3 regions of the Rhizobium sp. BK212 genome follow, and region 1 is predicted to be linked to each of the others. Evidence: predicted binding sites of a transcription regulator. Region 1 holds the regulator's gene; each other region holds the start of a gene.

The links. Region 1 encodes LexA, which represses DNA repair genes until DNA is damaged. Its sites were predicted from a motif close to TGTTCNNNNTGTGTTCNG; they were not measured.
Region 2: a site for LexA is predicted at 1,751-1,768, ahead of FHT79_RS32090 (ImuA family protein). Genes of this name have one in related genera too.
Region 3: a site for LexA is predicted at 1,654-1,671, ahead of FHT79_RS07845 (putative DNA modification/repair radical SAM protein). Genes of this name have one in related genera too.

The regions. Positions count from the first base shown of each region.
Region 1 covers NZ_JACIFS010000003.1:656,754-660,028, reverse strand. The annotation lists gene FHT79_RS13160 (ComEC/Rec2 family competence protein) at 1-1,157, shown strand, start outside; gene lexA (transcriptional repressor LexA) at 1,138-1,857, opposite strand; gene FHT79_RS13150 (VOC family protein) at 2,055-2,951, shown strand; gene kdsA (3-deoxy-8-phosphooctulonate synthase) at 2,948-3,275, shown strand, end outside.
Region 2 covers NZ_JACIFS010000003.1:381,676-384,950, forward strand. The annotation lists gene FHT79_RS11845 (thermonuclease family protein) at 1-390, shown strand, start outside; gene FHT79_RS11850 (SOS response-associated peptidase) at 448-1,218, opposite strand; gene FHT79_RS32090 (ImuA family protein) at 1,831-2,583, shown strand; gene FHT79_RS11860 (DNA polymerase Y family protein) at 2,504-3,275, shown strand, end outside.
Region 3 covers NZ_JACIFS010000002.1:573,119-576,393, forward strand. The annotation lists gene FHT79_RS07840 (UdgX family uracil-DNA binding protein) at 1-416, opposite strand, end outside; gene FHT79_RS07845 (putative DNA modification/repair radical SAM protein) at 416-1,648, opposite strand; gene greA (transcription elongation factor GreA) at 1,919-2,395, shown strand; gene FHT79_RS07855 (glycosyltransferase family 4 protein) at 2,423-3,275, shown strand, end outside.

The DNA.
Region 1 (3,275 bases):
TCCAGATGTCCTTTGCCGCAACCTTGGCGCTCGTGTCGGGCTATCAGCTGTGGAAGGATCGGCGCGTCCGCGAGAGTGCCTTCCTGAAGCTGCCGATCGTCAGGCCTTTTGTCGCGGTTGCGGGTTTCTTCGGCGGTGTCTTCCTGACCTCGCTGATCGGCGGTTTCTCCACCGCACTGTTTTCGATCGAGCATTTTCATCGCCTGACCGCCTACGGCCTGCCGGCAAACCTCGCGACGATGCCGATCATCTCCTTCATCATCATGCCGGCCGGGTTGCTGGCGATGCTGCTCATGCCTTTCGGTTTGGACGTTTTGCCTTGGAAGGTTGTCGGATTCGGCCTCGATCTGGTGATTGCCGTCGCCAAGACCGTGTCCGGCTGGGGTGGCGACATCGGCATCGGCCGCTTGCCCGCCTGGTATTTCGCAGTCGCCGTGGCGGGCTTCCTGCTGCTGACGCTGCTCCGCACCCGGCTCCGCCATATGGGCACGTCGATCATATCAGTCGCAACGCTCATCCTGCTGCTTCTGCCGGTTCCCCGGCCGCCGGATCTGGTGATTTCGGAAGATGGCAGTCTCGTCGCGGTCGTCGAGGCGGCGGCAATGGCCTCCAACCGTGAAAACCCGCCGGATTTCATCTTCGACCAATGGCAGCGCGCGCTGGTCCTGCCGGCGCATGACCCGCCGAAGATGCTGGATGGTCCTGCTGTCCCGCCAGCAGGAGAGGACCGTCGCGTCAGGCTTTCGCGCGATCAGCAGAACGAAGCGAGGGCGGCGATGCGGGCGGCCGCAGCTGACGGTGACGCAAACCGCTTTTCCTGCGTCAAGAAGGCCTGGTGCATATCAAGGCTTGGCAACGGTCATGTGGTCGCCGTCATCGACAATGCCGCCTATCTCGCTCCGGCCTGCGATGCGGCCGATATCGTGGTAACGTCGGTCCGCCTGCGTTTCAACAGCTGCCGCTCAGGCGCGACGCTCTTCACCGGCGAGACGTTGCGCCGGACCGGTTCCGTCGAATTGCGCTTCGCCGAGGCCGGCATGGAGGTCACAACCGCACTCGATGATCTGTCTCGGCCATGGATCCGCCATCGCGCCTATGACTGGCACAGCAACAGCTTTGTCGAAACCGGCCAGGGTGTCAGTGATAGCGGCGAATAAGGCCGACGAGTTTGCCCTGCACCTTGACGCGGTCCGGCCCGAAGATCCGGGTCTCGTAAGCCGGGTTGGCCGCTTCCAGCGCGATCGAGGCGCCCTTGCGGCGGAAGCGTTTGAGTGTCGCTTCTTCGTCGTCGACGAGAGCAACGACGATATCGCCAGGGCTTGCGGTGCTGCCATTGCGAATGATCACGGTGTCGCCGTCGAAAATGCCGGCGTCGATCATCGAATCACCCTTGACCTCCAGCGCGTAGTGTTCACCGGAGCCGAGCATATCGGCCGGAACGACGATGTCGTGGGTGTTGTTCTGGATTGCCGAGATCGGAACGCCGGCGGCGATGCGGCCCATGACCGGCACGGAGACGGAGTTGCCATTGTCGGCGACGGGTTTTGCAGGAGCGGGAGTGGCGACCGGCTGGGGCTTGCCCAGGCTGCCCTCAATGACGCTCGGCGAAAAGCCGCGCCGGGGCTGGATGCTGGGGCTATAGGCCTCCGGAAGCTTGATGACCTCGAGTGCGCGGGCACGGTTCGGTAGGCGGCGAATGAAGCCACGCTCCTCGAGGGCCGTAATCAGCCGGTGAATCCCGGACTTTGAAGCGAGATCCAGGGCGTCCTTCATTTCGTCGAAAGACGGCGGAACGCCGGATTCCTTCATGCGCTCATGAATGAAGAGGAGAAGCTCCTGTTGTTTGCGCGTGAGCATCGACGTTGTGACCTCGTGATTGAAACAAATCCAGAACAGACACTATATGTTCCATATGTGTTCCGCAAGTAGCTAAATTTCCGTAAAACTTGGCGCCAACTCGTTGAGATTTTTATTTTCATTCGCCGGATTGGCCGACAAGTCTTGCCTTGCGCGGCACCGTCGCACATCTCTGCCGTGTCAGGAGAGGGGATATCATGAACGAGCATTCCGCCAAACCGCGCCCGCTGGATCATGTCGTGCTGCCGGTCGTCAATATCGATCTGGCGCGCGAGAGGCTCGGCAAGCTGGGCTTTACCGTTGCCGCCGATGCGCGTCATCCCTTCGGAACGGAGAATGCCTGCGTCTTTTTTGCCGATAAGACCTATCTGGAGCCGCTCGGGATTGCGAGCGTTGGGGAAAGTGAAGCATCGGCGCGGCAAGGCAATGTCTTCACCGCCCGCAACCGCGCCTTCCGATTCCGCTGCGGCGAGGAGGGGCTTTCGGCGGTGGCCTTCGGCAGCGAGGATGCCGATATCGATCATCGGAATTTCGTCGGCGACGGAGCGAGCGCCGGCGAGATGCTGGCGTTCAGCAGGCCGATGACGATGCCGGATGGTTCTGAGAGCATTGCCGGCTTCAAGCTGGCCTTTGCCGGCGACCTGCGCGCGCCCGATCTCTTTCTCTTCACCGTCGAGCGCGTCAATCCGCTGCCGGCCGACCGCAGCGCGCTTGAGGCGCATGCCAATGGCGTGACCGGCATTGCCGAGGTGGTGCTTTGCGCGCCCGATGCGGCTGCCTTCGCCGCCTTCGTCAGTCTTGCCAGCGCGCAATCGGCATTCGAGAAAACCGGTTTCGGCGTCAAGATCGCGGCGTCGAATGTGAAAATCAGCCTGATGACGCCGGAGGGTTTGGAGGCCTATTTCGAGGTCGCTGTCCCATCCGCCGACCGCGGCCTGCGCGGCCGGGCGATTCTCTTCGCTGTCGCCGATCTTGCCGTGACAGAAGCGCATTTGGCTGCTAACGGGGTGACATATACGCGCAAGAACAATCGCATTCTGGTGAAGCCCGCGCCCGGGCAGGGCACGCTTTTCGCCTTCGAGGAAACACGATGAGCACAGATACGAATTCCCAAGTCAAGATCGGCGAGGGCCAGGGCCAGGTCACCTTTTCCAACACCGGCCGCCTGTCGCTGATTGCCGGCCCTTGCCAGATGGAGAGCCGCGACCACGCCTTCATGGTGGCCGGCACGCTGAAGGAGCTTTGCGGAAAGCTCGGCATCGGCCTCGTATACAAGAGCTCCTTCGACAAGGCGAACCGCACCTCGCTTTCGGCCGAACGCGGCATCGGCATTGAAAAGGGCATGGAGATCTTTGCCGACCTCAAGAAGGAATTCGGCTTTCCCGTCCTGACCGACGTTCATACCGCCGAACAATGCG
Region 2 (3,275 bases), 280 kb from region 1:
GCCGCCCGGCGGATCAGGCTGAATGGCGTAGATGCGCCGGAGAGTTGGCAGGTATGCCAGGACTCCGTCAGGAAGCCCTACCGTTGTGGCAAGGAAGCGGCTTTCGCCTTAGATGACTTCCTGGCGAAATCGCGCCCGACCCGTTGTCAGGCGCGGAACACGGACAGATATCGCCGCGTCGTTGCCGACTGCGTCAGAGCGGACGGGACCAGCGTGAATTCGTGGATGGTCCGACAGGGTTGGGCGGTCGACTGGGTGCGATATTCGAAAGGCGCTTTCAGAGCGGATCAGATTGCTGCCGAATCCGCACATGCCGGCATCTGGCGGGGGACGTTCGAACTTCCATGTAAAGCAAGGGCGTCGCGATCAAAGCGAAAGGCAGCCTGCTGAGGCACTGACTCCGCTTCCGAAGCGTCGCAGTCTCACGAAACGAGGTCGACAGGCTGGCTAAAGAAAGTTCGCCTGCAATGTCTCGCCTTCCGTGGAGACGACGCTGGAGCCGTACGCTTCACGAGACGTAATCATTATCGCGTCGTTCGCCGCCGGGCGCGCAAGGTGCCGTGCGTCTTCCCATGGTGCGGACAGCCAGATATCCGTCTCCTCCTTGGTAAGCAGCAGCACGGGCATCGCCTTTTCATGGATCGGCCTGACGACATCGTTCGGGTCGGTAGTCAGGAATCCATAGAGGTCGTCAGTTGTCAGCCCGTCTTTGACTTTGCGGACGCTCTTCCACTGCGGTACGTGGATTCCGGCAAAAAACATGAGCGGTTTGCTTTCGTCTCGGCCGAACCATGCGTTCGGAATTTTGCCGCCGGGTTCTTGGCTGGCGGGATCAGGCTCCGCAAACGACGTCACCGGGACGATGCACCTGTGCCCCACGTCGAACCACCGCTTCCAGTGCGGCAGATCGAGCTTCCGTACGTTGGTGACGCCTCGGTCTGGCTCCATCCGGATGAGTTCGCCGAGGTCGACCGCTTCGCCCTTTGCCCTCCGCTTGGCCGCGCGTTCCTCGGCTGCCTTTTTCTGAACGAACAGGGGGGAGGGCAGGCCCCATCGACCGTGGACGAGCAGCTTGCGGCCATCGGGCGTGTTTCGAACGATTGGACCCATCTGATCCGGGTTCATCTGGTAGGCAGGCATCAGGTTGATCATGCTCTCGGCGTCGATCGCCCATTTCCTGACCCAGTCCTTTTCTTCCATGCGATAGAGATTGCACACGTCAGCCACTCCGCGGTCGTTCCGGATGGCAACGTAGCCGGCCCGTCGATGACTGCCAACTGCGCCTCCAGCGAAATCTTGAAACTAGATGCCCCGACCTCCATCTCGTCTTCTATTGGAGGTTACGATGCCAAAACGTCCAGAACACGTGGTGGCAATTCCGACTGCTGAGATCATAGCTCCGCCGCGGTTTTCCTGCCGGGGAGCAGTCGTGTGTGATTGCTGTCGCCAATCGAGGAGGAAGGACGAATTCGATGAAGATGCATTCGGCATCTGCGCCGAATGTCTTGGATCCGACGCCGTCCTGATTGATCTCATAGCTCGGTTTCAGGAAAGCTAGCGAGCAGCTTCGCCGTTGGCTGCGGGTTGGGAGACTTGCGGGGGACACAACTCCCTTTCCCCATATTTTTTAAAAAGCGCCGCTGACTTACACGCTTTGCCTACGTTTCTGATTCGTCGAGAGAATCTTAGGTTTCACTGAAATTGTGAGACGATATTCCTATTTCGGCCCATCTTGACGTCGCCTTCGCAAAGGAACATACGGAGAACATCTGCATTAACACGGCATGAAGCCGTCCCTTTTCATCGCGATTTCGGAAGGATTCGCAAACGATGTCGGCTGCCCGCGAGCAAGTCCTCGCTGACCTGCGCGAACGCATCGCTGCTCTTAGCGGCGGCACAGCGAAGCGAGTGGGTTGCCTGTCCTTCGGTGTGCCCGAGATCGACGCCGTGCTCCCGGGAGGTGGCCTCGCTTACGGCGCACTGCATGAATTCGCGGGAGGCGGCTCGGGAACCGTGGACGGTTCCGCCGCAGCCCTCTTCGCTGCAGGAGTAGCGGCTCGCACGAAGGGACAGATCGTCTGGTGCCTCACGAGACCCGACCTTTTTATGCCAGCGCTGGCGCAGGCGGGTCTTCATCCGAAGCGGGTCGTATTCGTCGAAGGCGACAAGGAGGAGGACGTACTCGCGAGCATGGAGGAATGTCTTTCCTACGGAGGTCTGGGTGCGGTCGTTGGGGAACTCGTTCGCCTCCCGATGACGGCTTCGCGTCGTCTGCAGCTCGCGCCGGAGAAGACTGGCACGATGGCGGTCGCGGTAAGACGCTGGCGGCGACAAACGGAGGCGAATGATTTCGGCCAACCGACCGCGTCGACGACGAGATGGCGGGTCAGTGTGCTGCCGTCAGAGGATCTCCCGGTTCCCGGCGTGGGAAGGGCAAGGTGGCTGCTTGAATTGATGAGATCGCGTGCGGGCGAGTGTGCTGAGTTTGAAATTGGAGCCTGCGATGACAAGGGTCGTATCCATCTATCTCCCGGATCTGGCGACCGATCGAATACGTCGCGCCGATCCCTCTATTCCGCCTGAGCAGGCAATCGCGGTCATCGCGAAGTCCGGCTCCAAGCGCTGGGTTGCCGCGGCGGATGATGCCGCGAGGAAGGTCGGAGTGCGGACAGGGATGGCTGCGGCGAAGGCTCAGGCGATGTTCCGCAACCTGATGCTGGTCGATGCGGATCCTGCCGCCGATGCTGCTGCGCTTGAACGAATTGCGCTGTGGGCGCTGACCGTCTACTCCCCGATCGTCGCCGTTGATGGCATCGATGGCATCGTCATGGACACGGAGGGCGCCGACCACCTGCAGGGTGGGGAGGAGCCAATGCTCAGCCGCGTCGCCAATCAGTGCCGCGCGAAGGGGCTGACTGCTCGTGTCGCCGTGGCGGATACCTGGGGAGCGGCTCACGCCTGCGCCCGTGCGATCAACCGCGAGACTGTCAACGTACCCCGTGGCGAGACTGCCAGGGTGGTCGAGCGGCTTCCGATCTCATTGCTCCGACTCCCGGAGAAGATCGTCAGCGATCTGCGGACGCTTGGCTTCCGAGCGATCGGCGAGCTTGCGAACACGGCCCGCGCTCCACTCGCGCTTCGATTTGGCCCGGAGATCGGGCGGCGGCTCGACCAGATGTTTGGCCGCCTTTCCGAACCCATCGATCCCATTCGCGATCCTGAACAGGTGGAGGTCTCCCGAGCTTTTGCAGAGCCGATCGGAGCGGCTGAGACCA
Region 3 (3,275 bases), on a different contig from region 1:
GCCGATACCGCACCCACTTCCTTGAAGCGGACGAAAGCCGTCATCTTGTGCGCGTCGCGTCGAACGTTTTTCGCCATCAGCCTGGCACGGACAACGTCCTCGTCGGAGGCCACTTCGAGCAGCTGCCGGTCCAGCTGCAGCCGCCAGAGCAGCCGGTAAAGCAGGGAAAACCGCACCGGATCGGAATGGCAGAGAACGGTCTCGGCAAGATCGATGAAGGCGGGCGGCACCGTCATCGGCTTGCGTGCCATGATCGGCGCCGGCGGCATGGCGTCGCGCTGAAAAGCGAGATCGGCCTCTTCATCTTTTTCGCGCCAATCGATCTCTTCAGGCAATATGCCGGCGGCAGCAAAGGCCCGCGCGGCATCACGCCATTCGGCAAGATCTCCGCGTCCTGCCAGCACGACCCGGCGCATCACAGCAACGACAATTGTTCAGGTTGCGGCTCGAACATGGCGCGAAGGTCGGGGCGGTCGATCAGACGGCGCGGCGACCAGCCTTCCGCTGAAATAAAGGACTGGACCTTCTTGATCGAAATGCCGAGCCGTTGGAGATCGTCGATCCGCAGGCGGCGAAAACGGCGAGCCGAAACGATCGCTTTGACGGTCTTGGTGCCGAGACCGGGCACGCGCAGCAACCGCTCGCGCTCGGCTTTGTTGATATCGACAGGAAATTCGGCCCTGTTGGCGAGCGCCCAGGCTAGTTTCGGGTCGAGGGTGAGATCGAGCATGCCTCCCGCCTGGTTCGCGGTGATCTCATCGATGCCGAAACCGTAGAATCGGTAGAGCCAGTCGGCCTGATAAAGCCGGTGTTCCCGCATCAGCGGCGGCTTGATCAGCGGCAGATTTTTCGACGAATCCGGGATCGGGCTGAAGGCGGAGTAATAGACGCGCTTCAGGCCATAGCTGCTGTAAAGCCGGCCGCTGGTGGCAAGGATCGTCGCGTCGTTGGCGCCATCGGCGCCGACGATCATCTGCGTGCTCTGACCGGCCGGCACAAAACGCTGACGCTTCTTCGTCCGCAGCGTCGGCTCGCCGGCAGCCTCGATCTTCAGCCTCAGATCCCCCATCGATCGCCTTATATTGGCGGGCTTCTTTTCCGGCGCGAAACGGGTAATGCCGCTATCCGTTGGCAACTCGATATTGAGGGACAGCCTGTCGGCATGAAGCCCCGCCTCCTCGATCAGATGCGGTGATGCTTCAGGGATCGACTTCAGATGGATATAGCCGCGAAAATTATGCGTCACACGCAGTTCGCGGACGATGCGAACCATCTGTTCCATCGTGTAATCGGACGAACGAATGATGCCGGAGGAAAGAAACAGGCCCTCGATATAATTGCGGCGATAGAATTCCAGTGTCAGCCAGATGACCTCTTCAGGCGTAAAGCGCGCCCGTTCGACATTGCTCGACGAGCGATTGACGCAATAGGCGCAGTCGTAGATGCAGAAATTGGTCAGCAGTATTTTCAGCAGCGAAATGCACCGTCCATCCGGCGCATAGGCATGACAAATGCCGGATCCCTCGGTCGAACCGAGGCCGCCGCTTGCGTGAGAATCGCGTTTCACCGTGCCGCTGGAAGCGCAGGAAGCGTCATATTTCGCAGCATCGGAAAGGATGGCCAAGCGTTCTGTTAGCGACTTCTTCATTAGTATGTTCACTATATGTTCTTATATGCAAAGTCAATAGGAGCGACGTCACCTTTGCCCATTTTTCAGGCGCGCCACCGGATGCCGCGGCGGGTTGCGTTTCGTTTATGCGAATTTTCTGGAAATCGGCCTTGGCGATCTGCTATAAGCACTTAACTAGGATTGTGGCACGGTTCCGAAGCTCCCCTTCGGGACCTGTTTTCTTTTGTGTCTGCGGCTGACTGCTCGAAAAGCACGGACGAGCGGATACAAGGAGTGAAGGACAGAAAAATGGTTGAAAAGGTACCGATGACACAGGGTGGTTTCGTCAAGCTGCAGGAAGAGCTGCGCTGGCGTCAGCAGGAGGAGCGCCCCCGAATCATCGAGGCGATCGCCGAAGCCCGTGCTCATGGCGACCTTTCCGAAAACGCCGAATATCACGCCGCCAAGGAAGCCCAGAGCCATAATGAAGGCCGCATCAGCGAACTGGAAGACCTGACGGCGCGTGCCGAGGTCATCGACCTCACGAAGATGTCGGGCGACAAGATCAAGTTCGGCGCCAAGGTAAAGCTCGTCGACGAGGACACCGAGGAAGAAAAGACCTATCAGATCGTTGGCGACCAGGAAGCCGACGTCAAGGCCGGCCGCATCTCTATCTCTTCGCCGATCGCCCGTGCGCTGATCGGCAAGGAAGTCGGCGACTCCATCGAGGTCAATGCGCCGGGCGGCTCCAAGGCCTACGAAATCCTCCAGGTTTCCTGGGGCTGATCGCCCGCCAGCCGCGAGACCTATCCCTTGCCCGATATGCGTGACGTCGAGATCATCGCGCCCAATTTCAAGCGCCGGCTCTCCGGCGTCACGTCGACCATTGTTCAGCTCATTCCCTGCCAGATCCGGCACGGCATAAAGATCGCAACCCTTGGCCCCGGCCTGCCGGAAGGCCTGCCGAAACTGGCGTGGCGCCAGCTCCTTGGCCTCTGGCGCCCGCCGTCACGCCGGCGCCAGCGTGTCTGGCACGCGCGCCGCAACAACGAGATGGCCGTCGGCATCCTGCTTCGCCATCTCATGCGCATGCCGCTGAAGCTGCTCTTCACCTCGGCCGCCCAACGCCGCCACACCGCCTATACGAAATGGCTGATCCGCCGCATGGACGCCGTCATCGCGACCAGCGACCGTTCCGGCTCGTTCCTCGAGGTGCCGCACACGGTCATCCAGCACGGCGTCGACCTTGCCCTCTTTCATCCGCCGGAAACGGCAGAGGACGGCATCGCCGCCACCGGCCTGCCCGGATGCCATCTTATCGGCTGTTTCGGCCGCGTGCGCCACCAGAAGGGTACCGATCTTTTCGTCAAATCGATGATCGAACTGCTGCCGCAGAATCCGGAATGGACAGCGATCGTCTCCGGCCGCGTGACGGCGGAGCATGCGGCATTCGGTGACAAGCTCAAGGCCGATGTCGCCGCCGCCGGGCTTAGCGACCGTATCCTCTTTCTCGGCGAAGTGCCCGATATCAAGATCTGGTATCGCCGCCTGACGCTTTACGTCGCGCCCTCCCGCAACGAGGGCTTCGGCCTAACGCCGCTTGAAGCCATGGCTTCGCGCACCGCGGTGGTGGCATCGGATGCGGGCGCTTATGCCGAGCTCATCG